DNA from 4 places in the Streptomyces sp. NPDC047706 genome. Region 1 is predicted to be linked to each of the others. Evidence: riboswitches for the same ligand, from Rfam matches in the RefSeq annotation. Region 1 holds a riboswitch; each other region holds the start of a gene.

What was found. Region 1 has a riboswitch for cyclic di-AMP ahead of ACGF8A_RS10990 (NlpC/P60 family protein). Riboswitches for the same ligand answer to the same signal wherever they lie in the genome.
Positions count from the first base shown of each region.
Region 2: linked by a shared signal. The riboswitch ahead of ACGF8A_RS31660 (M23 family metallopeptidase) and the one ahead of ACGF8A_RS10990 (NlpC/P60 family protein) in region 1 are both predicted to bind cyclic di-AMP.
Region 3: linked by a shared signal. The riboswitch ahead of ACGF8A_RS22760 (M23 family metallopeptidase) and the one ahead of ACGF8A_RS10990 (NlpC/P60 family protein) in region 1 are both predicted to bind cyclic di-AMP.
Region 4: linked by a shared signal. The riboswitch ahead of ACGF8A_RS27365 (transglycosylase SLT domain-containing protein) and the one ahead of ACGF8A_RS10990 (NlpC/P60 family protein) in region 1 are both predicted to bind cyclic di-AMP.

Region 1 covers NZ_JBIDCW010000007.1:142,453-149,712, forward strand. The annotation lists gene ACGF8A_RS10985 (hypothetical protein) at 349-702, shown strand; gene ACGF8A_RS10990 (NlpC/P60 family protein) at 805-1,986, opposite strand; cyclic di-AMP (ydaO/yuaA leader) riboswitch at 1,994-2,163, opposite strand; gene pcrA (DNA helicase PcrA) at 2,530-5,013, shown strand; gene ACGF8A_RS11000 (M23 family metallopeptidase) at 5,078-6,709, opposite strand; gene ACGF8A_RS11005 (esterase/lipase family protein) at 7,033-7,260, opposite strand, start outside.
Region 2 covers NZ_JBIDCW010000036.1:46,896-54,155, reverse strand. The annotation lists gene trmB (tRNA (guanosine(46)-N7)-methyltransferase TrmB) at 1-203, shown strand, start outside; gene ACGF8A_RS31665 (PrsW family intramembrane metalloprotease) at 246-1,553, shown strand; gene ACGF8A_RS31660 (M23 family metallopeptidase) at 1,657-2,703, opposite strand; cyclic di-AMP (ydaO/yuaA leader) riboswitch at 2,715-2,894, opposite strand; gene ACGF8A_RS31655 (PP2C family protein-serine/threonine phosphatase) at 3,110-4,366, opposite strand; tRNA gene ACGF8A_RS31650 (tRNA-Met) at 4,526-4,599, opposite strand; gene ACGF8A_RS31645 (dihydrofolate reductase family protein) at 4,685-5,815, opposite strand; gene ACGF8A_RS31640 (MarR family winged helix-turn-helix transcriptional regulator) at 6,009-6,521, shown strand.
Region 3 covers NZ_JBIDCW010000019.1:114,988-122,247, forward strand. The annotation lists gene ACGF8A_RS22745 (DNA topoisomerase (ATP-hydrolyzing) subunit A) at 1-1,794, opposite strand, end outside; gene ACGF8A_RS22750 (M16 family metallopeptidase) at 2,115-3,503, shown strand; gene ACGF8A_RS22755 (M16 family metallopeptidase) at 3,500-4,888, shown strand; cyclic di-AMP (ydaO/yuaA leader) riboswitch at 5,090-5,255, shown strand; gene ACGF8A_RS22760 (M23 family metallopeptidase) at 5,268-6,032, shown strand; gene ACGF8A_RS22765 (GntR family transcriptional regulator) at 6,220-6,915, shown strand; gene ACGF8A_RS22770 (HPr family phosphocarrier protein) at 7,095-7,260, opposite strand, start outside.
Region 4 covers NZ_JBIDCW010000026.1:94,864-102,123, reverse strand. The annotation lists gene ACGF8A_RS27390 (polyprenyl synthetase family protein) at 50-1,060, opposite strand; gene ACGF8A_RS27385 (hypothetical protein) at 1,304-1,657, shown strand; gene ACGF8A_RS27380 (hypothetical protein) at 1,862-2,173, shown strand; partial or broken gene ACGF8A_RS27375 (hypothetical protein) at 2,295-2,405, shown strand; gene ACGF8A_RS27370 (CocE/NonD family hydrolase C-terminal non-catalytic domain-containing protein) at 2,494-3,138, shown strand; cyclic di-AMP (ydaO/yuaA leader) riboswitch at 3,420-3,597, shown strand; gene ACGF8A_RS27365 (transglycosylase SLT domain-containing protein) at 3,601-4,074, shown strand; gene ACGF8A_RS27360 (HAD family hydrolase) at 4,038-4,916, opposite strand; gene fahA (fumarylacetoacetase) at 5,272-6,483, shown strand; gene ACGF8A_RS27350 (M56 family metallopeptidase) at 6,659-7,260, shown strand, end outside.

The DNA of each region.
Region 1 (7,260 bases):
GGGGATGCGGGGCACCGCCGGACCTTCTCGGCGGTGGTGCCCGGCTGCCGCCTCTGGTCAGGGGCGGTGGTGGGGCGCCGGTCACCTGGTGGAGGACGCTAAACCCGGGCGTGTCGGCACGGTGACGCCTTGTGCGGAAGTGACGGCAGGGAAGCGACAGGTGACCGTTTGTGATCGAAATCGCGATTCGGGGCCGTCGTCTTCACGCAGCGCGATGACCGATGCGGCGATTCCGGGGCGGGTGGAAGCCCGGGGTGCTATGGGGCGCATATATGCAGCCGTCGGGTGCGCGCACCGCGGGTGGCCCGGTGTCGGGGGCCCCGGACCCCCTCATTAGGCTCCGGCCCCATGGACGTACTCATCCACCTCTTCGTCGGCCTGCACATCATCGGCATCGCCTCCCTGCTCGGTGGCTTCCTCACCCAGATGAAGGCGATGGGACAGGGCACCGCGCGATTCGTCCCCGCGATGCTGCACGGCGCGCTGACCATGCTGGTCACCGGCGTGATCCTGGTCGGCCTCAACCAGGCCGACGACCAGCCCGTCGACAACATCAAGATCGGCGTGAAGCTGGCGCTGCTGATCGTGATCCTCGGCCTCGTCTATGTGAAGCGGGACGAGGAGAAGGTGGACAAGGGCATGTTCGGCCTGGTGGGGCTGCTGACCACGGCGAACGTCTTCATCGCCGTGCTCTGGACCTGACGATCCGCTCCACGCGCGCGTGCCGCGGAAGACCGCCGCACGCGCGCGTGCCCTTCGACGGCCTCCCCGGAACGCATCCCGGAGCGCCTGGAGGCGCCGGTGTCAGGCCGGGCGGACGACGCTGTGGAGGGAGGACTCGCCGTCGTAGAAGACCGACTCCTCGCGGACGTACGCGCCCGGCTTCGGGGCGTGGATCATCATGCCGTTTCCGATGTAGAGGCCCACGTGGGTGACGTCGTCGTAGAAGAAGACCAGGTCGCCCGGCCGGGCGGCGGCGACGGAGACCGTCGTTCCGGCGTTGACCTGGTCGTAGGTGGTGCGGGGGAGCGAGACGCCGGCGGCCTTCCACGCGGCCTGGGTCAGGCCGGAGCAGTCGTAGGACTCGGGGCCGGTGGCGCCCCAGACGTACGGCTTGCCGATCTGTGCGCGGGCGAAGGCGAGCGCCTTCTCCGCCTTGGTGCCGTACGCGGAGTCCGGCGCGGAGGTGCCGGAGCCGGCCTCGGTGCCCGCGCCCGCTGAGCTGCCGCCGCCCGCGGACTCCTGCTCCTGCTGCGCCGCCTCCTGGCGCCGCTGCTCCTCCGCCTGTTGCCGGGCGAGCTCGGCGGCCTTGTGCTCGGCCTCCTCCTGCTTCCTCTTCTCGATCGCCGCGAGGCGGGCCTTCTCCTCGGCGGTCAGCTCCGACAGCAGGGTCCGGGCGTCGGCGAGCTTCTTCTGGACGGTGGCCTTGGCCGTCCGCAGATCGCTCTGCGACTCGGTGAGGGCGTCCAGGCTCCGGGTGGCCTCCTGCCGCTTCTTCATCGTCGCCGACTGCTCGGTGAAGTACTCGTCGACCGCGCTCTTCTGATGGCTGGTCAGGCGGCCCATCAGCTGGCTCTGGTCGAAGTAGTCCTGCGGCGAGTCGGCGAGCAGGAAGGTGGCGGTGTCGGGGACGGAGGCCCCGGTGCGGTACTGGGCGGCGGCGTACGTCCCCAGTTCCTCACGCGCCTCGTTCAGCTTCTGTGTGCGCTGGGCCACGTCGTCGAGGAGGGTGTCGACGCGCTTGCGCTGTTTCGCGGTCTTCTCCTTGGCCGCGTTGTACTTCTCGGTCGCCGACTCCGCCTGGCGGTAGAGATCGTCGACCTTCTTCTCGACCTCCTCGAGGCTCGGCCTGTCGTCGGCCGAGGGCTCGGCGTTGGCGGTCTGGGAGAGCAGGGCCACGGAGGTCAGGGCAGCGGTGGCGAGGGCCGGGGTGCGTATGCCTGCTACCCGCGCGCCGGTGGAGCGCGACTTGCGGTGCGACGCCAAAGGAGGCGACTCCTTCCATCTGCCGCCTACCGGGTTAGCTGTCGGGTTCGGGCGGGTGGTTCGGAAGGGTTGCCCTACGGCCCGCTCCAGCGAGGGATATGGGCCGATTCACCCCAAGTTCGGTTGGGTCCCCGGCTCCGGCTGCCTTGGGCGCACCGGACTCGGCGGAGGCCGCACGGCCCGGCGACGTTCGCCGGTTGGGGTCGGGCGGCCTGCCCGGCACGCTAGCCAACTCGTGTGGTCCCTGTGAAGGTTGGTGGGTGATATGCCCGATACATTTTCGTGACCTTCAGTCAGCCGTCACGGCCCGCGTGAGAGCGTGTTCGGACGGTGAGGGCATGGTGAGGGCGTAGCGGGTGCGGGTGCGGGTGCGGGTGAGTGCCGGTGCCGGTGCGGGTGCGGGTGCGCGAGATCGTCCCCGTGGGGAGCCCGCCCTTCTCGTGTCCGGATCCGGCCCCCCGGAGAGATCATCCAGCTTCAGGGCCCGGGATCTTTTCGGGGTGGCCGCGGGTTGTCGGTGGGGCGCCCTAGACTCGGAGAGCGATGAGCAGCCTCTTTGACGACAGCTTCCTGGCGGACCTCCAGGCCCCACGGGCCCACGGGGAGCCTCCGCCGCCGCCCGAGGACGATCACGCTCCGGAGCCGCTTCCGGACGATCTGTTCGGCGGGAAGTTCGACGCACCCCCGGACCGGGACGCCTACTACCGCGACGGCGCCCCGCGCCCCGCCCTGGACTCCGCCGCGCTTCTGGAGGGGCTGAACGACAACCAGCGTGCCGCCGTGGTCCACTCCGGATCCCCCCTGCTCATCGTGGCCGGCGCCGGCTCCGGCAAGACGCGCGTCCTCACCCACCGCATCGCCCATCTCCTCGCCGAGCGCGGGGTGCACCCGGGCCAGATCCTCGCGATCACCTTCACCAACAAGGCCGCGGGTGAGATGAAGGAGCGCGTCGAGCAGCTCGTCGGCCCCCGGGCGAACGCGATGTGGGTGATGACCTTCCACAGCGCGTGCGTGCGCATCCTGCGCCGGGAGTCCAAGAAGCTCGGCTTCACCTCGTCCTTCTCGATCTACGACGCCGCCGACAGCAAGCGCCTGATGTCGCTGGTCTGCCGCGACCTGGACCTCGACCCCAAGCGGTTCCCGCCCAAGTCCTTCAGCGCCAAGATCAGCAACCTCAAGAACGAGCTGATCGACGAGGAGGACTTCGCCGCCCAGGCCACCGACGGCTTCGAGAAGACCCTCGCCCAGGCGTACGCGCTGTACCAGTCCCGCCTGCGCGAGGCGAACGCCCTCGACTTCGACGACCTGATCATGACGACGGTCAATCTGCTCCGCGCGTTCCCGGACGTCGCCGAGCACTACCGCCGCCGCTTCCGGCACGTCCTGGTCGACGAGTACCAGGACACCAACCACGCCCAGTACGCCCTCGTGCGCGAACTCGTCGGCACCGGCGAGCGCGCCCCTGAGGACATCGACGTACCGCCCGCCGAGGGCGACCTCGAGCCCGCCGAGCTGTGCGTGGTGGGTGACGCCGACCAGTCGATCTACGCCTTCCGCGGCGCGACCATCCGCAACATCCTCCAGTTCGAGGAGGACTACCCGGACGCGACGACGATCCTGCTGGAGCAGAACTACCGCTCCACCCAGACGATCCTCTCCGCGGCCAACGCCGTCATCGAGCGCAACGAGTCCCGCCGCCCCAAGAACCTGTGGACCAAGGCGGGCACGGGTGCGCGTATCACCGGCTACGTCGCCGACACCGAGCACGACGAGGCGCAGTTCGTCGCCGACGAGATAGACCGTCTCACCGACGCGGGCGACGCGAAGGCGGGCGACGTCGCCGTCTTCTACCGTACGAACGCCCAGTCCCGTGTCTTCGAAGAGATCTTCATCCGCGTCGGACTGCCCTACAAGGTCGTCGGCGGCGTCCGCTTCTACGAGCGCAAGGAGGTCCGGGACGTCCTGGCCTACCTGCGGGTGCTGGCCAACCCGGAGGACTCGGTCCCGCTGCGCCGCATCCTCAACGTCCCCAAGCGGGGCATCGGCGACCGTGCGGAGGCCATGATCGACGCGCTCTCCCAGCGCGAGAAGATCAGCTTCCCGCAGGCGCTCAAGCGGGTCGACGAGGCGTACGGCATGGCCGCCCGCTCCACGAACGCGGTCAAGCGGTTCAACACGCTGATGGAGGACCTCCGTACGATCGTCCAGTCCGGAGCCGGGCCCGCCACGATCCTGGAGGCGGTGCTCGAACGCACGGGCTATCTCGCCGAGTTGCAGTCATCCACCGACCCCCAGGACGAGACCCGGATCGAGAACCTCCAGGAACTCGCCGCCGTCGCCCTGGAGTTCGAGCAGGAGCGCGCGGAGGGCGAGGCGGGGACGCTGGCGGACTTCCTGGAGCAGGTCGCGCTGGTCGCCGACTCCGACCAGATCCCGGACGAGGAGGACGGCGACGGCGTCATCACGCTGATGACCCTGCACACCGCCAAGGGCCTGGAGTTCCCGGTCGTCTTCCTCACCGGCATGGAGGACGGCGTCTTCCCGCACATGCGCGCCCTCGGCCAGACCAAGGAGCTGGAGGAGGAGCGGCGGCTCGCGTACGTCGGTATCACCCGCGCGCGGGAGCGGCTGTATCTGACGCGGTCGGTGATGCGCAGCGCCTGGGGCCAGCCGCAGTACAACCCGCCGTCCCGCTTCCTGGAGGAGATCCCCGGGGCGCACGTGGACTGGAAGCGGACGGGTGCCCCCGCGGCACCCGCGGGCCCGGTCTCGGGCGTGGCGGCCTCGCTGTCCTCGTCCCGCTCGCGCTCCTCGGCGTCGGGCGCGTCCGGCTTCGCCACCCGGCGGACGGCCGAACAGCCGGTGGCCGGGCTGTCGGTGGGGGACCGGGTGACGCACGACCAGTTCGGGCTCGGCACCGTCGTCGCGGTGAAGGGCACGGGAGCGAACGCGGAAGCGACGATCGACTTCGGGGACGCGAAGCCGAAGCGGCTGCTGCTGCGGTACGCGCCGGTGGAGAAGCTGTAGCGCTACGGGCCGGGCGGGTCCGGGGGTTTCGTCACGGAGCCCCCGCCCGCCGACGCGTCGCCGGTTACGAGGGGTCGATCCCGTGGCTGCGCAGCCAGGACAGCGGGTCGATCGACGCACCGCCGCCCGGGCGCACCTCGAAGTGCAGGTGGGGGCCGGTCGAGTTGCCGGAGTTGCCGGAGTACGCGATCGCGTCGCCGGCCTTGACGGTCGTACCGGAGGCGACCTGGTAGCTGGAGAGGTGGCAGTACCACGTCTCCGTGCCGTCCATCGCCGTCACGATCATCATGTTGCCGTACGCGCTGTTGTACTCCGTGCGGACCGTGCCGTCCGTCGCGGCCATCACCGTCGTGCCGTACGCCACGGGGAAGTCGATGCCGGTGTGCACGGACATCCAGTTGATGCCCGACTGCCCGTAGTAGGCGCTGAGCCCGTGCTGCGCGACCGGCAGCGCGAACTTCGGGCGGAGCCGCTCCTTGCGGGCCGCCTCCTCCGCCGCACGCTTCCTCTCGGCCTCCTGCTGCGCCTTGAGGTCGATGCGCTCCTGCGTACGGCTGACGCGGTCGCCGAAGTCGTCCGCCTCCGCGGTGAGGCTTGCGAGCTGGGTGTCCAGCTGGTTGTTGGCGGCGGACGGTTTCACCGGCTGCGCGTCCGCGGCCGTCGTGGTCGCGTCCTGCTCGTCTCCGGTGAAGGTGCCGACGGAGGCGGCGGCGATCCCCGCCACGCCCATCACACAGGCCGAGGGCACGGCGACGGTGAGCAGCGCCGAGCGCTTGGCGGGCGTACGGCGACGGGACCGGGCGCCGCTCCGGCCTGCCGCCCGGCCGGCCGGGGCGGCGGTGACCTCCTCCTGGTCGTCGAGGAGGGCGGGCGCGGCCGGTGCCTCACCGGCGCTGTCCGGCTCGTCGTCGTGGCCGGTTTCGCCGGGGTCGACCTGCTCGAACGTCGCGGTCGCCTGCTGGTCGAAGGGCACGGAGTGCTGCGTGAAGTCGTTGTTCTGCTGGGTGAACTCGCCGGTGTGCGGATCGAACTCGCCGGTGTGCTGGTCGAAGGATCCGGCCTGCGGAGGGAACGACTCGGCCTGGTGGTGGAAGGCCTCGGTGTGCTGCTCGTACTCGTCGGCGGCGTGGGTGGTGCCCTGGCCGCCGTCGGAGTTCCACTGCGTGGCGTCGTAGGCGCCGGTGTCGAAGACCTGGGTGCCCCATTCCCACTGCTGGGTCCGGTCGGCCGGGCCGCCCTGCTCGGGCTGGAGCCAGGCGCTCGCGTCCCACTGACCGCTGGCGTCGACCGAGCCGGCCTGCGGCGGGATGAGGGGGAGCTGCTGGTGGTCGCCGGTCCACGAGGACGTGTCGTGGGTGCCGGTGCCGTAGGCGGCCTGGTGCTGGGCCGCGTAGGCGTCGTAGGCGACCGTGTGGTGGGCGCCGCTGGACCACTGGGTGGCGTCGTACGTGCCGGTGCCGTGCCCGGTGCCCGCGAGATCGCCGAAGAGGGGGTCGGCCTCGAAGGTGGTGGTGGCGGTCGGGGCGGCCGGGGCCGCGTGGCCGCCGGCGTCAAATCCGTTGGCGGGGTAGGCGGAATACGTGGTGAAGTCGCCGTACTGGACTTCCTGGGTGCCGTACGACGCGTAATGCGTCGCGGCGGCTTCGGAAGCCGGAGCCGGGGAGGTCATGGCCCCCGACGGGTGACGGTCGTTCACCAACTTCTCTTTCGCCTCGACAACAGGGGCTGGCAGAGCAGTGCGGCGACTGTACCCGGCGGTACGCGGGCACGACAATCTTCTGCAGGTTTCGCGCGCGCAGGAAACGGGCAATCGGCCGTGTTTCGGCGGACTGCGGGCACGGCTTTGGCCTTTTGTTCGAAGACTGTTCGACGCGGATGGCCCTGTTGAGGCGATGAGTTGGCCGAGTGGTCCCGTTGCCGTCGCATGACCAGCGAGTGACCGGACGGGACCGGCGGGTGGCCGACAGGTGACCGGGCGGCGGTATGCGGGCGGTCATCGGGTGGGAACGGCCGGGCGCGTCAGGCCACGGTGAGGCCGCCGTCGTGCGCGGCGGGCTGGGCGTCTTCCGTGGTGCCGTGGTAGATGCCGTCGAGGGCCTGGCGTATCCCGGACGCGACGGCGGGATGCACCGGAAGCGCGAGATGGCCGATGCCGGTCACCCGGACGTTTCGCGCCTGCAGGTCCGGGTGCTCCAGGCAGGCCGCCTCCAGCGGGTCCATCAGGTGGTCGAGGTCGCTCCAGAAGCT
Region 2 (7,260 bases), on a different contig from region 1:
CGACGGACTGGGAGCCGTACGCCGAGGTGATGCTGGAGGTGCTCACCGCGCACCCCGATTTCGCGAACACCCGGCCCGACGGCGGCTTCGCGCCACGCCCCGGCTTCCGCCCGCGCACCCGTTTCGAAGGGCAGGGGCTGGAGAAGGGACACGTGGTGAACGACCTGCTCTTCCGCCGCGTGGCTCACGAAGGTCAGCCGTAAAACGTTCCCTCGTTCGATCCTCCCCTCGTTAGGGTCAATGCCGTGGCGACCAGTCCCCCGTACCCGACGAATCCCGGCATCCCCCTCGGCGGCCCCCTGCACGCGCACTGGTGGCACCGGCGGTGGGTGCGGTACGGCGCGCTGATCACGCTGCTCGCGCTGTCCGGCCTGGTGATCCTGGCCCTGGTCCGGGAACAGACCGGCACCCAGGGCTTCCTGGTCGGCCTCGGCCTCGCGGTCCTGCCCGTGCCGCTGCTCATAGCCGTCTTCCGCTGGCTGGACCGGCTCCAACCCGGCCCCTGGCGGAACCTGCTGTTCGCCTTCTCCTGGGGCGCCTGCGCGGCCGCGCTGATCGCCATCGTCGCGAACAGCTTCGCGACCAGATGGATAGCGACCGCGACCGCGGACCCGACCAGCGCGGACACCTGGGGTGCCACGGTCATAGCCCCGGTCGTCGAGGAGTCCGCGAAGGCGGCCGCGATCCTGCTCCTCTTCCTCTTCCGGCGCCGCGACTTCACCGGCATCCTCGACGGAGTCGTCATCGCCGGGGTCACCGCCACCGGCTTCGCCTTCACCGAGAACATCCTCTACCTCGGCACCGCGTTCGGCACCGACCAGCTGGCCGGCCACAGCGGGATCGCCTCCGTGACCGCCGCGACGTTCTTCGTGCGGGTCGTCATGTCGCCGTTCGCACACCCCCTGTTCACCGTGTTCACCGGCATCGGCTTCGGCATCGCCGCGCTCGCCGGGGAGCGCCAGCGGCTGCGCCGCGTGCTGCTCCCGCCGGCGGGGCTGCTGCTCGCGATGGGCATGCACGCCCTCTGGAACGGCTCGGCGACCTTCGGCGACTACGGGTTCTTCGCGGTGTACGGCGGCTTCATGGTCCCCGCGTTCGGGCTGCTGACCTGGCTGGTGATCTGGACGCGGCAGCGGGAGCTGCGCACCGTCCGCGAGGAGCTCCCGGCCTACGTCGTGGCCGGCTGGATCTCGCCGGCCGAGCCGTTCGCCCTCGGCTCGATGCGGGCCCGCCGACTGGCCCGCGAGTACGCGGGCCACCACCTCGGCAGACCGGCCGCCCGGGCGGTCTCGCAGTACGAGGCGTACGCCACGTCCCTGGCCTTCCTACGGCACCGGGGCCGCCGGGGCCGGGCCCGCGCCGACTTCGTCGTACGGGAACGGGAGCTGCTCCAGGAGCTGTGGAGCCGCCGGGAGATCGCCCGCCCGGCCCTGGAGTACGCGGCTCGGATGACCGCCCCGCCGATGCCGGTGCTGATGCCACCGGTGTACGGCTGGGCGCCGGCGCACGGGCACGCGGCGCCCTACCCGGCGTACAACCCGTACCGGTCGTAGGGGCGCGCGCCGGTCTCCGGACAGCCGAAACCGGCCGCCCTGACGTCGGGGGGTCGCCGTCAGGACCGCCGGGGTTCGTGAGAAGCGCGTCCGGAGGAGGCCCTCAGGGGTTGAGGCCCTTGCTCTGCAGCCAGGCCAGCGGGTCGATGCCACCGGAGTCGCCGGTGTGCACCTCCATGTGCAGGTGGGCCCCGGTCACGTTGCCAGTGGCGCCCACGCGGCCGATCACCTCGCCGGTGGTGACCGTCTGCCCGACGCTGACGCCGATCGACGACTGGTGGGCGTACCAGATCTCGGTGCCGTCGTCGAGGGTCAGCACGGTCTTGTAGCCGTACGAGCCGTTCCAGCCGGCCTCGGTGATGGTGCCGCTGTGCACGGCCTTCAGGGGCGTGCCGGTCGGCGCGGCGAAGTCGAGGCCGGTGTGGTAGCCGGACGACCACAGGGCGCCGGCCTGGCCGAAGGTGGAGGTGAGGGTGTACGAGGAGGTCGGCAGCGTGAACTGCTTGGCCAGCGCGGCGAGTCGCTCGGCCTCGGCCTTCTGCCGGGCTTCCTCCTCGGCCTTGGCCTTGGCGGCGGCAGCCTTCTCCTTGGCCTCCTTCTCCGCCTTGGCCGCTGCCTCGGCGGCGGCCTTCTCGGCGGCGGCGACGGCCTCGGCGGCGGCCTTGGTCGCGACCTGCTCCTGCTGCTGCTCGGCCTGCGCGATGATGCGGGCGCGCAGCGTCTCACCGGCGCCGGTGGTGCCTTCCGCGGTGTCCGCGGTGGCCGTGGCGAGGCTGCTGAGCGGGGCACTCGCGGTCGAGGTGTCGGCGGAGTCGGAGTCGTCGGATATCAGCGAGCCGACGTTGGGCAGGTCGGGCATCGAGATCGACACCGGCGGCTTGCCGGTGTTGGCGCTCGCCATGCCGCCCGCGCCGACCGCGGCTATGACGCCGACGCCGAGAACGGTGGAGCTGCGGGCGAGTCCACCGCCGCGCTGCTTGCTGACGCGATGCCGGCCGCGTACGGGGCGGATGGTCTCCGCGGTGGGGTTCCACTCCTCCCACGGGCCCCCGTCGGTGCGCTGTGCGCCGTAGACGAACGTCTCGGTGCCGTCGGCGGTGCGCTGATCCGGCACGAACGGGGCCTGTGGGGCAGGCCGGTTGGACGCCACGTGGGCGTGCTCCTTTCCTTCCTTCTCGCCTACCGGGTTAGCTGACGGGTTCGGAGCAGGAAGGTCTCCTACGCGCGTAAACCAGCCGTGCTTCCACGGCGGCATACGCCCGATTCACCCCAAGATGGTGGTTCCCCGGTTCCCTTGTGCGGCCGGTGAGGGCCTCGCGCGGGATTCGGCGCGTGCGCACGGAGCCGCCTCTTGTGACGGCTGGGACGACCGCGCTGCGTTATCGGACGTTAATAGAACCGGGGCCTGATTTCCAAGCTGTTCCACTTGATCTTTAACGTTTCCTGCCAGGACGTACAGGGCCATGAGCGGCGAAAATCGGGCGAGTTGACCGCCACGCAGAGCGATCTCCACATCTGACCGTGTGTCAGTTGTTATGCGGAGGGCTTCCGTTCGATCACCCGCGGTGACAGTCGCCCTGCGGGCGCCGCACGGCGAGCAGTGCCATGTCGTCGGTGGTGCCGCCCCCGCTGTGCCGGCGGACCTCGTCGGCCACCACGCACAGCAGCTCCCCGGGCCCGCGGAAGGTCCGGCCGGCCAGCCCGGCCACCGGGTCGTAGAAGGCGCCCCGCGCGTCGCGGGCCTCGGACAGGCCGTCGGTGTACAGCAGCAGCGTCGCCCCGCCCGGGAACGGCGTCTCCTGCGCACGGTCCGGCCAGGTGCCCAGCTCGCCCATCCCGAGCGGCAGCGCCGGTTCCTGGGCGGGCAGCGCGCTCACCGTGCCGTCGGCGTACAGCATCAGCGGCGGCGGATGGCCGCGGTTGAGGATCCGTACGACACCGGCGTCGTGCGGAAGCTCGGCGAGTACGGCGGTGGTGAACTCCTCGAAGGCGTCGATGCCGTCCCGCCGTGAGCCCTCGCGCGTCAGCGCCCGCTCCAGCCGCTGCGCGACCGCCGCCAGCGTCGTCTCGTGCTCGGCGGCCTCCCGGAACGCCCCGATGACCACCGCGACCGCCGCCACCGCCCCCATGCCCTTGCCGCGCACGTCCCCGACCACCAGCCGTACGCCGTAACGGCTGTCCTGCACCGCGTAGAGGTCGCCGCCGATGAAGGCGTCCGCCTGGGCGGCCTCGTAGCGCGCGGCGATCTCGAACCCGCCGATCCGCTCCATCGGCTCCGGCAGCACCGCCAGCTGGGCGGCCTCCGCGATCTCCCAGGCCGAGTCGAGGCGGGCATGGCTGCGCCGGACGAGCCGGTTGATCAGCACGGCGAGAGCGGCGACCGTCGCCACCGTGACCGCCTCGGTGAGCGGCTCGACCTCCAGGGCGTCGCCGAACCGGATGTTCATGACCACGACCACCAGGAGGGCCACGACGCCGGTGAGGACCGTGGCCCGGCAGGACAGCAGGGGGGCGGCGATCAGCGGGGCGGCGGTGAACAGGGGGGCGCCGGTGAAGCCGCTGGGGGTCAGGTAGTCGTAGCAGCCGCCGATGACGAGGAGCAGGGCGGGGAGGAGGCGGACGAAGGTGCGGGCGTAGGAGATCGGGCGCTCCTCGGGGGGCGGCACGGGTGGCACCGGGCGGGAAAGCGACGGAGGGCCGCCCCGGCCGCCCCGGCCGGCGGGGCCGGGCGCGGCGTCGCGGGCCGCGTCACCGGGGACGCGGTCGCCGGATCTGGCGTACGGCCGCTCTCCTTCTCCCTCCGCAGGCCGCACTCTCGTCTCCCGTTACGCAGGTCGTCGCACCTGTCCAGGGTTCCTGGAGCGGACGCGGGGGACCAGCCGGACGGGCCGACCGGATGACGGAGGCCGCCGGCGTCCGGAAACGACTCGGGGCCGGAATCCATGATCTGGATTCCGGCCCCGGGCCTTCAGTAGCGGGGACAGGATTTGAACCTGCGACCTCTGGGTTATGAGCCCAGCGAGCTACCGAGCTGCTCCACCCCGCGTCGGTATGACACCAGTGTACGCCATGCGCGGGACGCTCCGCGCCACGGTTTCCGCAGGCCCACGCCGCCAGGACCTGGAGGTCCCTCACAGGGCCAGATGCCGGTTGGGCTCCTTGGCCGCCTCCTCGTACTCCGGAACCACCACCACGTCCACCCCGGCCCCCGCCAGAACCCCGCTCCCGTCGGCCCCCGCCACGAACGTGTCCGGCTCACGCCAGGCCGTCACCACGCGCCCCACCCCGGCGTCGAGGATCAGGCGCGCGCAGGGCCGGGGCCGGGAGGCGCGGTGGGTGCAGGGCTCCAGGCTGGAGTACAGCGTGGCGCCGGGCAGCCGGGGGTCGGCCGCGTCGATCTTGGCGAGCGCCGCCTCCTCCGCGTGGACGACCGGGTCACCGCCCTCCCGGGAGTGGCCCCGCGCGAGCTCCGTACCGTCCTCGGCCACGACCACCGCCCCGACGCTGAACGCCGACTCCGAGGGCGGGCACAGGTCCGCCAGCTCGCAGGCGAGGGCCAGCCAGCGGCGGTCGGCGGACGCGGCGAGGGTGCCGGTGCCGGGGGCGGTGGGCTCGTAGCGCATGAGGACCACGTCCTCGATCCGCCGGGTCTCGACCAGGCGCAGGCGTCCGGACTGGTACCGGCCCGGGCCGAAGAGGCGGGGCGCTGAGGGGTCGCCGACGAAGAGGGGAGCGAGCACCAGCTGGAGTTCGTCGGCGAGGCCCTCCAGGAGGAGCTGGGTGTGGACGGTGCCGCCGCCCTCGACCATCAGGCGGCTCACGCCCCGTACGTCGTGCAGATGCGCCAGGACCGCACGCCAGTCGAGCCTGTCGCCGAGGGCGACCACGTTTGCGGCCACGGGGTCGCCCTTGAGACGCCGGGCGCCCTCCGTCGTCGTATACACGACCTTTTCGCCTCCCGTGTGCCAGAAGTTGGCAGCCGGGTCCAGCTCGCCCGTGCCGCTCACCGTGACCTTGAGGGGGTACTCCGGCTTCCCCGCCGCGGTCCGGGCCGCCCGGCGTTCCGGGGAGTTGACCAGCAGCCGCGGGTTGTCGGCCCGGATGGTGCCGGCGCCGACGAGGATCGCGTCGACACCGGCACGCACCTCGTCGACCCGGTCGAAGTCGGCAGGGCCGGACAGGAGGAGGCGGTCGGGGCCGGTGTCGTCCAGGTAGCCGTCGAGGGACACGGCGGCTGACAGCAGCACGTAGGGGTAGGGCATGGGCGCACTCCAGGTCGGGGTCGGGGGACGGCGGTCCGGTGACTGGGCGGGCCGGCGGCTTGCGGGCGGGGGCTCTGTTTGAGCGGTCCGGCTCGCGGGCTGGGCGGCTTGTGCGGGTCGTGGGCCGGGCGGCTTGTGCGGGTCGTGGGCTGGACAGCTTGGTTCAAGTTTTAAGCAAACCTACACTGGCGGCATGACGACTCGCTGGCTCACCCCGCAGGAGCAGCGCGCCTGGCGCGCGTACATCGGGGCCACCCTGCTCCTGGAGGACACGCTCGACCGGCAGCTCCAGCAGGAGGCCGGCATGCCGCACATGTACTACTCCATCCTCGCCAATCTCTCCGAGGCCCCGGAACGCCGGCTGCGGATGACCGACCTCGCGGAGCGGCTGAAGATCACCCGCAGCCGCTTGACGTACGCCGTGACCCGGCTGGAGAAGGACGCACTGGTGCGGCGCGAGGAGTGCCCCTGGGACAAGCGGGGCAGCGTGGCCGCGCTCACGGACGAGGGCATGACCACGGTGGAGCGGGTGGCGCCGGGCCACGTGGCGACGGTGCGCGCGACGCTGTTCGACCATCTGACCCCGCAGCAGGTGGGGCAGCTGGAGGAGATCTTCACGGAGGTCGCGCAGGCGCTTCAGGATGCCGGCGCGGGCGGCGCGGCCGGCGACGTGCCGTGGCGACGCCGGTCGTCGCCGTGCTCCTGAAAAGCGGTCGCCGCCGGTCACGTACGCGTCGCGAGGACGTTCCCGGGTGATCGTGGTCGACAGTCCCGAAGACCCGGAGCACCCGCCGATGACTCAGGGGAAAGCCGGACCCGCTGTCATTGCTGGACACCGGGGTTCACGTGACTGTCTACTTCCACAGACTGACAATCCCTTCGGAGAACTCAGTCAACGCTGCCCAATAGCCGCGCGCGCTGCGGCGAGGTGACGGTCCTTCGCCTTCTCCAAGGCGCGGAAATACTCGCCTTCCTCCTCGATAGCCGCAAGTTGCATTCTGCGTTCCACGGAGAACCAGACAGATACTAGGTTGGTCTGCTCCTTGCATGCCTCATCGGCGACCGCGACGGAGATCTCTCTCCTGCGCGAAACGGCAAGTGCTGCGGGGTCATTTCGAGAAGTGCTCTGTTGAAGGCGTGCGCGGAGCGCAGATTGTGGTCCATGCCCGGCCGGGTGAATGCGAGTCGCGTTCATAGCAGGCTGAGATGCGCGGGGTGGGCTGGTGTGTCCGCCATGGAGTGGTTGCTTCGCGCGGCGACCGCGATCAGCGACTGCCGCCGAGGTCGTGGCTCTGGGCCGCGCGCTGTTTGCCGTCGATGTCCAGGCCGCCAGGGCGTCGACGTACGCATGTCGTACGGACTGTGCCGCTCGTCGGCGGCGAGCTCGCTGTCCGCGGCCTGGGGCGGGCGCGATGAACAACTCGGTCAGGCGCCCTCGTTGCGGG
Region 3 (7,260 bases), on a different contig from region 1:
CGGCGCGCCACCGGAGACGTTCGGCGACGTCGTCGTCTCCGGGAGCTGCGGGAGATCGACGACGTTGATCCGCAACAGCCGGCCCGCCGAGGTCACCGCGCCCACCTCGCCGCGGGCCGTGGCCGGCACCGCCGAGACGATCACGTCGTGCTTGACGCGCCTGGCGGCGGCGCCCTCGGGGAACGGCTCGGCGTTCGCCGTGCGGGCCAGCAGCCCCGTCGAGGACAGCAGGACCCGGCAGGGGTCGTCGGCCACCTGAAGCGGGACGGCGGCCACCGCGGTGGCGGTCGAGTCGAGCAGGACCGTACGCCGGTCGGTGCCGAACTTCTTCACCACCGCGGCCAGTTCGGACGAGACCAGCTTGCGCAGCTCGGCGTCCGACTCGAGGATCCGCGTGAGCTCCGAGATCTCCGCGGTGAGCCGGTCCTTCTCGGCGTCCAGCTCGATGCGGTCGTACTTGGTCAGGCGGCGCAGCGGCGTGTCCAGGATGTACTGCGTCTGGATCTCGCTCAGCCCGAAGCGCTCGATCAGGCGCTCCTTGGCCTGGGCGGAGTTCTCGCTGGAGCGGATCAGGCGGATCACCTCGTCGATGTCCACCAGCGCCGTGAGCAGGCCCTCGACCAGGTGCAGCCGGTCACGCTTCTTTCCGCGGCGGAACTCCGAGCGGCGGCGCACGACCTCGAAGCGGTGGTCGAGGTAGACCTCCAGGAGTTCCTTCAGACCCAGGGTGAGGGGCTGGCCGTCGACCAGGGCGACGTTGTTGATGCCGAAGGACTCCTCCATGGGCGTGAGCTTGTAGAGCTGCTCCAGGACCGCCTCCGGCACGAAACCGTTCTTGATCTCGATGACCAGGCGCAGCCCGTGCTCGCGGTCCGTGAGGTCCTTGACGTCGGCGATGCCCTGCAGCTTCTTCGAACCGACCAGGTCCTTGATCTTCGCGATGACCTTCTCCGGACCGACCGCGAAGGGCAGCTCGGTGACGATCAGGCCCTTGCGGCGTGCCGTCACGTCCTCCACGGACACCGTGGCCCGGATCTTGAACGTGCCGCGGCCCGTCTCGTAGGCGTCCCGGATCCCGGAGAGGCCGACGATCCGGCCGCCGGTGGGCAGGTCGGGGCCCGGGATGTGGCGCATCAGGGCGTCGAGGTCGGCGTTCGGATGCTTGATCAGGTGGCGGGCGGCCGCGATGACCTCGCGCAGGTTGTGCGGCGGCATGTTCGTGGCCATGCCGACCGCGATCCCGGACGAGCCGTTGACCAGCAGGTTCGGGAAGGCGGCGGGCAGCGCCACCGGCTCCTGCTCCTGGCCGTCGTAGTTCGGGGCGAAGTCGACCGTGTCCTCGTCGATCGACTCCGTCATCAGGCTGGTGGCATCGGCCATCCGGCACTCGGTGTACCGCATGGCGGCGGGCGGGTCGTCGTTGCCGAGGGAGCCGAAGTTGCCGTGGCCGTCGACCAGGGGCACCCGCATGGAGAACGGCTGCGCCATGCGCACCAGGGCGTCGTAGATCGACGCGTCGCCGTGCGGGTGGAGCTTACCCATGACCTCGCCGACCACGCGGGCGCACTTCACGTAGCCGCGGTCGGGGCGTACGCCCATCTCGTTCATCTGGTAGACGATGCGGCGGTGGACGGGCTTGAGACCGTCACGGGCGTCCGGCAGGGCCCGGGAGTAGATGACCGAGTACGCGTACTCGAGGAAGGAGCCCTGCATTTCGTCCACGACGTCGATGTCGAGGATCCGCTCCTCGTACGAGTCGTCGGGCGGCGGGGTCTTCGTGCTGCGGCGGGCCATCGCTGCCGGCTCCTCCTGTTTTCTGGTCGTTCGCCCACGGGGGCGCTGAGGTCCCTGCGGCTCACTCTTGCTGAAGCGTGAACGGCATCTGCCGCGGACCATTGTGGACCGCGCCACTGACAACGCGGACGCTGGACCCGACGTCGGCCGCCGGGCCCCGCGCCGACCCGCAGGCTACGCCCTCGCGACGGGCAACCCGGTTCTCGCTCTGGGCGTACGCGCTCCGGGAACTTCACACCAGGTCGGCACGCTTGCATACAGTGGCAGGACTGGCAGGATTTCCGCGGTTTCCCGACCGCACCGCGATCGAAGGGACGTACATGCCCATGGGTCACACGGCCACAGCCGAGGCAGGCTCCGGCGGGCTGACAGCGACAGAGCACCGCCTGGACAACGGCCTGCGTGTGGTGCTCTCCGAGGACCACCTGACCCCGGTCGCCGCGGTGTGCCTGTGGTACGACGTCGGCTCACGCCACGAGGTCAAGGGGCGCACCGGCCTGGCTCACCTTTTCGAGCACTTGATGTTCCAGGGGTCCGCCCAGGTGAAGGGCAACGGGCACTTCGAACTGGTGCAGGGCGCGGGCGGCTCCCTGAACGGCACCACCAGCTTCGAGCGCACCAACTACTTCGAGACCATGCCGACCCACCAGCTGGAGCTCGCCCTCTGGCTGGAGGCGGACCGCATGGGCTCGCTGCTCACCGCCCTCGACGACGAGTCGATGGAGAACCAGCGGGACGTCGTCAAGAACGAGCGCCGCCAGCGCTACGACAACGTCCCCTACGGAACCGCTTTCGAGAGGCTCGCCGCCCTCGCCTACCCGGAGGGCCACCCTTACCACCACACGCCGATCGGCTCGATGGCCGACCTGGACGCGGCGACCCTGGAGGACGCCCGCCAGTTCTTCCGGACGTACTACGCGCCGAACAACGCGGTGCTGTCGGTCGTCGGTGACATCGACCCCGAACAGACGCTGGAATGGATCAAGAAGTACTTCGGCTCCATCGCCGGCCACGACGGCAAGCCCACCCCGCGTGACGGCTCGCTGCCCGAGGTCATCGGCAGGGAGCTGCGTGAGGTCGTCGAGGAGGAGGTCCCGGCGCGTGCCCTGATGGGCGCCTACCGGCTCCCGCACGACGGCACACGCGCGTGCGACGCGGCCGATGTCGCGCTCACCATCCTCGGCGGCGGCGAGTCGTCCCGCCTGTACAACCGGCTGGTACGACGGGACCGTACCGCCGTCGCGGCCGGATTCGGCCTGCTGCGGCTGGCCGGAGCGCCCTCCCTGGGGTGGCTGGACGTGAAGACGTCCGGGGACGTCGAGGTGCCGGTCATCGAGGCGGCCATCGACGAGGAGCTCACCCGGTTCGCCGAGGAGGGCCCGACGGCCGAGGAAATGGAACGCGCGCAGGCCCTGTTGGAGCGCGAGTGGCTGGACCGGCTCGGCACGGTCGCCAGCCGTGCCGACGAACTCTGCCGGTACGCGGTGCTGTTCGGCGACCCGAAGCTCGCCTTCACCGCCGTACGGCGCGTGCTGGAGGTGACGGCCGAGGAGGTCCAGGAGGTCGCCAAGGCACGCCTGCGGCCCGACAACCGCGCGGTACTCGTCTACGAGCCCACGGCCACCGAAGCCGGCGAGACCGACGCAGACGACGACACCGACGCCGCGCCGGCCGCCGCCGGCGACGACACCGAGGAGGCGGCCAAGTGACCGAGCTCGCCACGATGGACTTCCACCCCCGGCCGCAGGCGGGCGAGGCCCGTCCCTGGGCGTTCCCGGCCCCCGCGCGCGGGGCGCTGGACAACGGCCTGACGGTGCTGCGCTGCCACCGGCCCGGCCAGCAGGTCGTCGCCGTGGAGGTGCTGCTGGACGCGCCTTTGGAGGCCGAGCCGGCCGGCCTGGACGGCGTCGCCACGATCATGGCGCGGGCCTTCTCCGAGGGCACCGACAAGCACTCCGCCGAGGAGTTCGCGGCCGAGCTGGAGCGCTGCGGCGCCACCCTGGACTCGCACGCGGACCACCCCGGCGTACGGCTGAGCCTGGAGGTGCCGGTCTCCCGCCTGCCCAAGGCCCTCGGTCTGCTGGCCGACGCCCTCAGGGCGCCCGCGTTCGCCGACAGCGAGGTCGAGCGGCTGGTGCGCAACCGCCTCGACGAGATCCCGCACGAGCTGGCGAACCCGGCCCGGCGGGCCGCCAAGGAGCTCTCCAAGGAGCTGTTCCCGGCGACCTCGCGCATGTCCCGCCCGCGCCAGGGCACCGAGGAGACGGTCGCGAAGATCGACTCCGCCGCCGTACGCGCCTTCTACGAGCGGCACGTCCGCCCCGCCACGGCCACCGCCGTGGTTGTCGGCGACCTCACCGGCGTGGACCTCGACGCACTGCTCGGCGAAACCCTGGGCGCCTGGACCGGCTCCCGGGCGCAGCCGCGCCCCGTGCCGCCGGTGACCGCCGACGACACCGGCCGCGTGGTGATCGTGGACCGTCCCGGCGCGGTCCAGACCCAGCTGCTGATCGGCCGGGTCGGTCCCGACCGGCACGACCGTGTATGGGCCGCGCAGGTGCTCGGCACGTACTGCCTGGGCGGCACCCTCACCTCCCGTCTGGACCGCGTCCTGCGCGAGGAGAAGGGCTACACCTACGGGGTGCGCTCGTTCGGCCAGGTGCTGCGTTCCGCTCCGGACGGCAGCGGTGCCGCCATGCTCGCCATCAGCGGCTCCGTGGACACGCCGAACACCGGCCCCGCGCTGGAGGACCTCTGGACGGTGCTGCGCACGCTCGCCGCGGACGGCCTCACGGACGCCGAGCGGGACGTCGCGGTGCAGAACCTCGTCGGTGTGGCGCCGCTGAAGTACGAGACCGCCGCGGCCGTTGCGGGGACCCTGGCCGACCAGGTCGAGCAGCACCTGCCCGACGACTACCAGGCGAGGCTGTACCAGCAGCTCGCCGCCACCGGGACCGTCGAGGCCACCGCGGCGGTCGTCAGCGCCTTCCCCGCGGACCGTCTGGTGACGGTCCTCGTCGGTGACGCGGCGCAGATCAAGGAGCCCGTCGAGGCCCTCGGCATCGGTGAAGTCACCGTCGTGCCGGCCGAGTAGAGGCCCGCGGAGGGCACGCGCGTGCAGGGCCCTGGTGACGGAAGCGTCACCAGGGCCCCGCTATGTCCGCATTGGGGCGGAGGTTGCCCGTCTGACCTGTGGGATGCGCTACAAACGCCGGATTGCGTTTGGGGATTGAAAGATGTCCCGCTTAGCGTCATCCGGGCTGTCCGTCAGGCAGTGCGCCGCACCCGCGGCACCGGACAGTCATCGCCGAGTCCCCGTACGGCGCGAGCCAGGGGAGCCGGGGACCCAACCATGAAGTCCCTGGGGTGAATCGGACGCCCGCGCGCGGCGAGGGAGTCCGTAGGAGACCTTCCTGCTCCGAACCCGTCAGCTAACCCGGTAGGCGAGAGGGAAGGAAAGGACCAGCCACCACATGGCGTTCACGCGCGCCACCGGGAAGCATCGCCGTCCCAGCCGGATGAAGCGCACCACCGCCCACGCGGCGGGTGTCGCGGCGCTCACCACCACCGGTGTCATCGGCACCCTGGCCGCTCCCGCGCTCGCCGCCGAGCCCGCGGCCGAGCAGTCCGGCCTGCTCCCGGTCATCGCCATCGGCGACTCGGTCGCCGAGCAGATAGATGCCCAGGCCGCCGCCCAGAAGCAGGCCGCCGCGGTGGCGGCCGCCGAGCGGAAGGCCGAGGCCGCCGCGAAGAAGCGGGCCCAGGAGCGGGCCAAGGAGGCGCGCGAGGCCAAGGAGCGCGCCGCCCGTGAGGCCGAGCGCAAGCGCCTCAACGCCTATGTGGCGCCGATCAGCGGCTCCCACGTCTCCACCGGCTACCGGTCCGGCGGCGCGCTGTGGTCCTCCGGCAGCCACACGGGTGTCGACTTCCACGCCGCGAGCGGCACGCCCGTGCGCTCTGTCGGCTCCGGCACCGTGGTCGAGGCCGGCTGGGGCGGGGCGTACGGCAATCAAGTCGTGATCAAGATGAACGATGGTACGTACACCCAGTACGGGCACCTGTCGTCCATCGCGGTCTCGGTGGGCCAGACGGTCACCCCGGGGCAGCAGATCGCCCTGTCCGGCGCCACCGGCAACGTCACCGGAGCGCACCTGCACTTCGAGGCCCGTACGACGGCCGAGTACGGCACGGACATCGATCCGGTCGCCTACCTCCGCTCGCACGGCGTCGGCGTCTGACGGCGAATCGCCCGCTTCCCGCGGCCCCGGCTCCCTGAGCCGGGGCTTTCGGCGTTTCGTGCTCCGGTATGTCCAAAAGATATCCATGGATTCCGGCCCGCCATCGGAAATCCCGGCCCATTGCAATAGAGTCACGGAACACACGTCAGTCGTCGACGTTGCACGGGGATTAAGGCGGAGGTCGGTCATGCGTATTCCGGCGCGTTCGGTGTGCACGGCCATCCGGGACGACATCGTCGCGGGTGTCTACGAGCGGGGCGGCCGGCTCACCGAGGAACTCCTCGCCCGCCGCTACGGAGTCTCGCGTGTCCCCGTCCGCGAGGCGCTGCGCACGCTGGAGGCGGAGGGCTTCGTGGTGACCCGGCGGCACGCGGGCGCGTGCGTGGCGGAGCCGACCGAGCAGGAGGCCGCCGACCTGCTGGAGATGCGCCTGCTGCTGGAACCGCTCGGCGCCGCGCGGGCCGCCCAGCGGCGCACCGAGGCCCATCTGAAGGTGCTGCGCGGCCTGGTCAGACTGGGCCAGGAGAGGACCAGGCGGGGTGGCAGCGAGGATCTGCGCTCACTGGGCGGCTGGTTCCACGAGACGCTCGCCCAGGCCTCCGGCAGCCCCGCCCTGATCGCGATGCTGACCCAGCTGCGGCACAAGATCGCCTGGATGTACGCCGTGGAGGCGCCTGTCAGCCCTGTGGAGTCCTGGACGGAGCACGGCGCGATCGTGGACGCGGTGGCGCGCGGCGACGGTGAGCGGGCGCGGGCGGTCACGGCGCTGCACGCCGAGCGTGCGACCGGCGCGCACCGGCTCCGGTTTCCCGGAAACGGTGATCGCGCGGACCGTGTGAGGACTTCGCAACATGCCGTAAACATGTCGGGCCCACGGCATTAACAAGAGCGCCGTATACAAAGAAGTGAAAATCTGCGGCGGCGCATTTTTGCTGCCGTTTTCGGCGTTCTCTGAATTGTTGGCGAGACCCGTTGCGAAAACGCGGGCGCGCGGGCCGGGAAACGGTTGAAGCCGCGCCACCCGGAAAAGGGCGGCGCGGCTTCAGGAATGCCGTCGGCCGGTCAGACGGTCTCGGGAAGCTCCTCGAGGCCCTCCGCGACCAGCTTGGCCAGACGGCCGAGCGCGGCTTCCGCGCCCTCGGCGTCGGAAGCCAGGACGATCTCCTCGCCCCCCTGGGCGCCCAGCCCCAGGACGGCCAGCATGGAGGCCGCGTTGACGGGGTTGCCG
Region 4 (7,260 bases), on a different contig from region 1:
CCCCGGTCGGACCCTGCCCCGCTCGGACCACGAGCCCCCCGGAACGGAACTACCCGGCTCGGTGCACCACGGCGTCGCACAGTTCCGTCAGCGCCGCCTTCGCGTCGCACTCGGGCAGCGGGGCGAGTGCCGCCCGCGCCTCCTCCGCGAACCGGACGGTGTCCCGCCGAGCCTGCTCCAGCGCCGGATGCGCACGCAGCGCGGACAGCGCCTCCGCGTGCCGGGCGTCGTCGGTGAGGTCGGAGGCGAGCAGCTCGCACAGCGCGACGTCCTCGGCGAGCCCCAGCCGGGCGGCCCGCTCCCGCAGGCGCAGCACGGGCATCGTCGGGATGCCCTCCCGGAGATCCGTGCCCGGTGTCTTGCCGGACTCGTGCGAGTCGGAGGCGATGTCCAGTACGTCGTCCGCGAGCTGGAAGGCGACGCCCAGCCGCTCCCCGTACTGGGTGAGCACGTCCACCACCGACTCGTCGGCGCCGGACATCATCGCGCCGAACCGGCACGACACCGCCACGAGCGATCCCGTCTTGCCGGCGAGCACGTCGAGGTAGTGCTCGACCGGGTCCCGGCCGTCCGACGGCCCCGCGGTCTCCAGGATCTGACCGGTCACCAGCCGTTCGAACGCCTCGGCCTGCACCCGTACCGCCTCGGGCCCGAGGTCGGCCAGGATGTGCGAGGCGCGGGCGAACAGGAAGTCTCCGGTGAGGACGGCGACGGAGTTGCCCCAGCGGACGTTCGCGCTGGGCACCCCGCGCCGTACCGCGGCCTCGTCCATCACGTCGTCGTGGTAGAGCGTCGCGAGGTGGGTCAGCTCCACCACCACGGCGGAGGGCACGATTCCGGGCGCGTACGGGTCACCGAACCGGGCGGCGAGCATCACGAGCAGCGGCCGGAACCGCTTTCCGCCGGCACGCACCAGATGCTGCGCGGCCTCCGTGATGAACGGGACCTCGCTCTTGGTGGCTTCGAGCAACCCTTCCTCGACAGCCGCCAATCCGGCCTGGACATCGGCTTCCAGAGCCTGGTCCCGCACGCTCAGCCCGAACGGCCCGACGACGGTCACGAGGGGTCTCCTGTCTGCTGGTGTCTACTGGCGATTACGCGGAATGTCGATAGGTCGCTGCCTTCACTCAAGTCAGCGTATCCGGTCACGTTTCGATCACCGAGGCCGCCCACCGTTACACCTCAGGCGGTATCGGATCACGGCGGGTATGTTTTTGATCAGTTGATATGAGCAGATATTTATCGACTCAGCCGGAAGAGGTGCCCCCAGCCCCGCACCGCCGTCGCCGCCGGACCTGAGAGCATGCCGCCGTCCGGCGACGACCGCGCCTTCCCCGTCCGACCCCGGCGCCTGCCCACCCTCTCCCGCCTCGAGGTCCGGGAGCGCTTCTCGTTCCTCGGCGTGCAGGCCGTCCCCGTCCCGCACGCCGCCGGCACGGTCACGAACGGCGGCACGGGCATGTCCACCACGAAGGGCGGCACGGACATCTCCACCGGAACGGATGCTTCCGTCTCGGTCGCCCACGGCACCCTCGCCTGTCCGGTCTCCGTCGCCGCCGGCCGTGTCCCCGGCTTCCACCCCGCCGTGCTCCGATCCGGCATCCCGATCGCCTGCGGGCCCCACGCCATGGCCATGCCCGCCACGGCGACGACCTGAGCTGGCCTGGGCCTGATCGGCGCGGGCAGCGGGCTCCTCACGCCCTACGCGGCCACCACGGGCGGCAGACGCCGCCGCACGCACGCCGGCTTCCCCCTCAGCTGCACGGCCATCGGCATCGGCGCCTCCACGGGCTCTTTGGTCACGGACCGGCCGGGCGGGCGCGAGGGCCGGCACCGGGGCCTCTGGGCTCCCGCGACCGGCATGACGTTCGGCCTGGTCCAGTACTTCATCGGCAGCCGCCACCTGGCCGGGCGCAAACGCGCGACGGAGTGCGCGCTCCCGCCGCGGGCGACACGCCGTGCCGTCCGCCCGGTCACCACGGGGCCGGCACTCGCCGTCGCGCTCGCGGTGCCGGTCGGGGCGTACGACTCGCCGACCAGGGGCCTCGTGGTCGCCCTGCTCCCGCTGGTCTCGATCGCGACCTGCGTGGTCCTCGGCGGCCTGCCCACCCTCGTGATGGCCCTGCCGCCCACCGGACCCCGGCTGCGCCGCACGACGCTCCCGGTCCGCTGAAGCCATCCCTGGGGTCACACTCACGCGCATCCGTACGTCCTTCCCCTGCGAGACGACTCATCAGGACCTCCGTATCCCGCTGCCCGACGGAACACGGTTGTACGCGCGCGTCTGACGCCCGATCACCGGCGAGCCCGTACCCGCGCTCCTGGAGTACCTCCCGTACCGCCTGACCGACTGGACCGCGCGCCGCGGACATCAGCGCCACCCCTGGTACACCGGCCATGGCTACGCCTCCGTCCGCGTCGACGTGCGCGGGCACGGCGACAGCGAGGGCGTCCCGACGGACGTTGTGATGGACCTCTCCGCGCGCGAGGGGCGTGACCGGGTCACGCCGTGGGGCCCCAGGAGCCACCGAGGACGTCACCTTCGAACTCAGCGGCATCGGGTACGCCTTCCCACCCGGCCACCGCATCCGCCTCGCCCTCTCCTGCGCGCACCGGCCCTGGATCTGGCCCCAGCCGGACTCGTCATTTGGCTTCACCGTGGACCCCTGCGGCAGCGCTCTCGAACTGCCGGTACGCGCGCGTGCCGTGGCCCCGCCCCTCACCTCCGACGAACCGGAGCAGTACGGGCCGCTCGGCGTCGCCCACCCGGCCACGCTCGACGAACCGCGCCCGGAGCGGCTGGCCGTGCGGGACGTGGCCAAGGGGGATCGGCGGCCGGAGGCCGACCCGCGCTGCGGCGGCACGCGCATGTACCCCGACGGCCTGGAGTTCACCGAGGACGCGCTGGAGACGTACACCGTCCGCGAGGACGATCCGCTGCCGGCCCGCAGCCGCTCGGACTGGCCTATCCGGCAGCACCGCCCGGAGTTGGCCTGGGACACGACGATCCGCACACGGTCGGAGACCGCCTGCACGGCAGAGCATTCTTTGACCTTGAATAGGGTGATTTGCACCGATAGCGCCGAAGTGGTCTTCCATCGCGCGCGGGAAAAGCGAATTCCACGGACCGCCAGTTAACTAGGATTTGGGCTTATTGCCCGCTTTGCCATTCTTCTGCATGCGCGTGACTTGGCTCACTCGGGCAGCTTCACGATTTCCTTACACGGACCCCGCGACCCGCCTTTGCACACGGCCGAGTTGGCCGTTGCCGAGCGCAAAGGATCAAGAGGGCCAAACAGGCGATTCGAAGATCAAATCCTGTGATAGGTGAAATCGCCACTTGTTTCGGACATGTGCTCTCGCATACGTTCCCGGCCAGTCGGGCGGAACGCCGAATCCTGCCGCCGCCCGAGCCACCCATGACGGACTCACTCACCGCACGGCAGGAGCGGGGGACCCAGGTGGATCGCCGGACCGGAGGCCGTACCGCACGGCACACCGGAACGGCTCGGGGTGAAGTCGCACTCGCAAGAGGCGGCCGGGCACCTCCCCGCCCGAACCCGACAGCTCACCTCGCAGGCGCCGGAGAGGACAGTCCCCATGACTGCAAACGGTCAGCACAGTCGCACCGCCCGCATCGCCCGCAGGCTCGCCGTCGCCGGTACCGGCGCCGCCCTGCTCGCCCTGCCGCTCGTCGGCGCCACCACCGCGTCCGCCGCCACGCCCACGGCCGTCAACTCGGTCAAGACGTACCCGAACAACCTGGACGGCTGGATCCGCCAGTCGCTCGACATCATGGAGCAGCAGGGGATCCCGGGCTCGTACAACGGCATCTACCGCAACATCATGCGTGAGTCGTCCGGCAATCCGAACGCCATCAACAACTGGGACTCCAACGCCGCCAAGGGCACCCCCTCCAAGGGCCTGCTCCAGGTCATCGACCCGACCTTCGCGGCCTACCACGTGCCCGGCACCGCCTACGACCCCTACGACCCGGTCGCCAACATCACCGCCGCCTGCAACTACGCGGCCGACCGCTACGGCTCCATCGACAACGTCTTCGGCCCGTACTGAGCCTCGGCCAGCAGCCGTTCGAGGACGACGGCGACGCCGTCGTCCTCGTTCGACAGGGTGATCTCGTCGGCCACCGCCTTGAGCTCGGGGTGGGCGTTGGCCATGGCGACGCCGTGCGCCGCCCAGTCGAACATGGGGATGTCGTTGGGCATGTCCCCGAAGGCAATGGTCCGTTCCGGGCCGAGGCCCAGGTGCCGGACCGCCAGCGCCAGTCCCGTCGCCTTGGTGATGCCGCACGGCTGGAGCTCGACCGTTCCCGGCCCCGACATGGTGACGGTCGCCAGCGAGCCGACCACCGTGCGGGCCACCGCCGCCAACTCGTCGTCGGACAGGGTCGGATGGCGCAGCAGCACCTTGCTGATCGGCGCGCACCACAGGTCGTCGCGGCGATCGATCCGCACCGCCGGCAGCGTGGGGTGCGGCATGAGATACCCGGGCTCGATCAGGGTGAGCCCGTCGACCCCGTCCTGGTCGACGGCCGCGTGCACCTGTCCGACCTCGGCCTCGATCTTGCCGAGCGCGGTCTCCGCGAGTTCCCGGTCCAGCGTGACGGACCACAGCAGGCGGTCCGCGCCGGCGTCGTACAACTGCGCGCCCTGCCCGCACACCGCGAGCCCCCCGCCGCCCAGGAGCTCCAGCAGCGGTCGCACCCTCGGCGCCGGCCTGCCGGTCACCACCAGATGCCGGGCTCCGGCCGCGCAGACCCGCGCGAGCGCGGCGAGCGAACGGTCCGAGACCGTGTCGTCGCCGCGGAGCAGCGTTCCGTCCAGGTCGGTGGCGATGAGGGCGTAGTCGGCGGGCGCGTACTCAGTGCGCGCGGCATATGCGATGGGTGCGGCCATGATCCGAGAATACGGACACCGGACCCGCACCGTTCATTCCCAACTACCTTCACACCGTCTGCTTTTCACCCCCCCACGTGGTGCCGGGAGGACGTACGCCGGGTTCGTCATCCGTGCCCGCAGGGTGCCGCCTCCTGTTGTCAGTGGCCGGTGCGATGCTTGTTCTCACTGCACTGACGGTTCGGGGGCGGTCGTGGCGACGGGTCGGCGGGACGCTCCGGCACGAAGATGTGGAGCGCCATTCAGGACATTCAGTATCTTCAACGCGTTTCACGCACTGCCCAAGACAGGTGCCGCAGTCGTAACGTGATCAGCGACCGCATGGACCGCGCGTACGAAAGTGAGGCAGCACCCCATGCCCCCCTTCGATGTCCCCGAGGGCGACCCCTTCGGTCCGCACAACCTTCCGTACGGCGTGTTCTCACCCGCCGGGTCCGCCGAACGCACGGTGGGTGTCCGCCTCGGCGGCCACGTCCTCGACGCCGGTGCGGCCGCCCTGGCGCTCGGCTCCCCGTACGCCGAGCTGCTGGCCCGCCCGACCCTCAACCCGCTGCTCGCCGCCGGCCGCACGGCCTGGTCGGACGTCCGGCGCGCGCTCACCGCCTGGGTCACGGTGCCGTCACACCGCGAGTCCCTCGCCCCGCTGATGCACCCCCTGTCCTCGGTGACCCTGCACCTTCCGTTCGAGGTCGCGGACTACGTCGACTTCTACGCGTCCGAGAACCACGCCCGCAACGTCGGCCAGATCTTCCGTCCCGACGCCGCCGACTCCCTCACACCCAACTGGAAGCATCTGCCCATCGGTTACCACGGCCGCTCCGGCACGGTCGTCGTCTCCGGCACCGACGTGGTCCGCCCCTCCGGGCAGCGCAAGGCCCCGGCCGACACCGCGCCGGTCTTCGGTACGTCCGTCCGGCTGGACATCGAGGCCGAGGTCGGCTTCGTGGTCGGCGTCCCGTCCGCGATGGGCACGCCGGTGCCGCAGTCCGGCTTCCGCGACCACGTCTTCGGCCTGTGCCTGCTGAACGACTGGTCCGCCCGCGACATCCAGGCCTGGGAGTACGTCCCTCTCGGCCCGTTCCTCGGCAAGTCCTTCGCCACCTCGGTGTCGGCGTGGATCACCCCGCTGGACGCGCTGGACGAGGCGCGGGTGGCTCCGCCCGAACGGACGCACCCCCTGCTGCCGTACCTGGACGACTCCGAGGAGGAGCCCGGCGGCTACGACCTGCGTATCTCCGTCGCCCTCAACGGCCACGTCGTCTCGGAGCCGCCCTTCTCCACCATGTACTGGACGGCCGCGCAGCAACTCGCCCACATGACCGTCAACGGCGCATCCCTGCGCACCGGCGACCTGTACGGCTCGGGCACCGTCAGCGGCCCGGCCGAGGGGGAACGCGGCTCACTCCTGGAGCTGACCTGGAACGGCCGCGACGCCCTCGAACTGCCCGACGGCAAGCGCACCTTCCTGGAGGACGGCGACGTCGTGACCATGACCGCCTGGGCCCCGGGGGCCGGCGGGGTACGCGTCGGGCTCGGTGAGGTCACGGGACGTGTCGTGGCGGGGTGAGGTTTACGCGACAGCGACGGCTTCGGCGCTGACTCCGGCCGCCCGGCACCGTCATACTGACGGACGGGCGGTGCGCGCCACGTACGGCGCGGACACGTGAGGCGTACGGCGCGCGACCGCCGCCCGCACCGCACCCCAGCCGCCCCACTCCCGACCAGGATCCGGAGCCCGTGGCATGACCCTCTGCCTGCTCCTGCTGAGCGTCGTCGCCCTGACGGCCGCCGTACCGGCCCCTCGTACGCTGGTCCGCGCCGCGTGGCCCGAACGGGAGCCCGTCATCGGGCTGTGGGTGTGGCAGTGCCTGGTCGCCACCGTCCTGCTGTGCTGTCTGACCGCGCTGGTCCTGGGCGCGGCGGCCGTCTTCCAGACCGTGCGGGACCAGGTCTTCGCGCCCGCCCCGCCGAGCGTCGCCGCCGCCTACGACCTCTCGGCGGCGCCGCCCTGGGCCGCCGCGCTGACCCTGTCGCTGGCCTGCGGCGCCGCGTGGACCACGGCGATGCTCGTGCGCGAGCTGTTCGAGGCCCGGCGCCGCCGCGGCCGGGCCCGCGCACACCTGCGGGAACGCGCCCCCGACCTGCCGGCCGGCCTGCCCGCTGTCCGGGGACCGCTGCTCGTCCTGGAGGACGAGTATCCCGACGCCTGGTGGATGCCGGGCAGTCCGCCCCAGCTGATCGTCACCACCGGTGCGCTGCACCGGCTCACCGACCACCAGCTCGACGCCGTCCTCACCCACGAGCGCGGCCATGCCCGCGCCCGACACGACTGGCTGCTGCACCT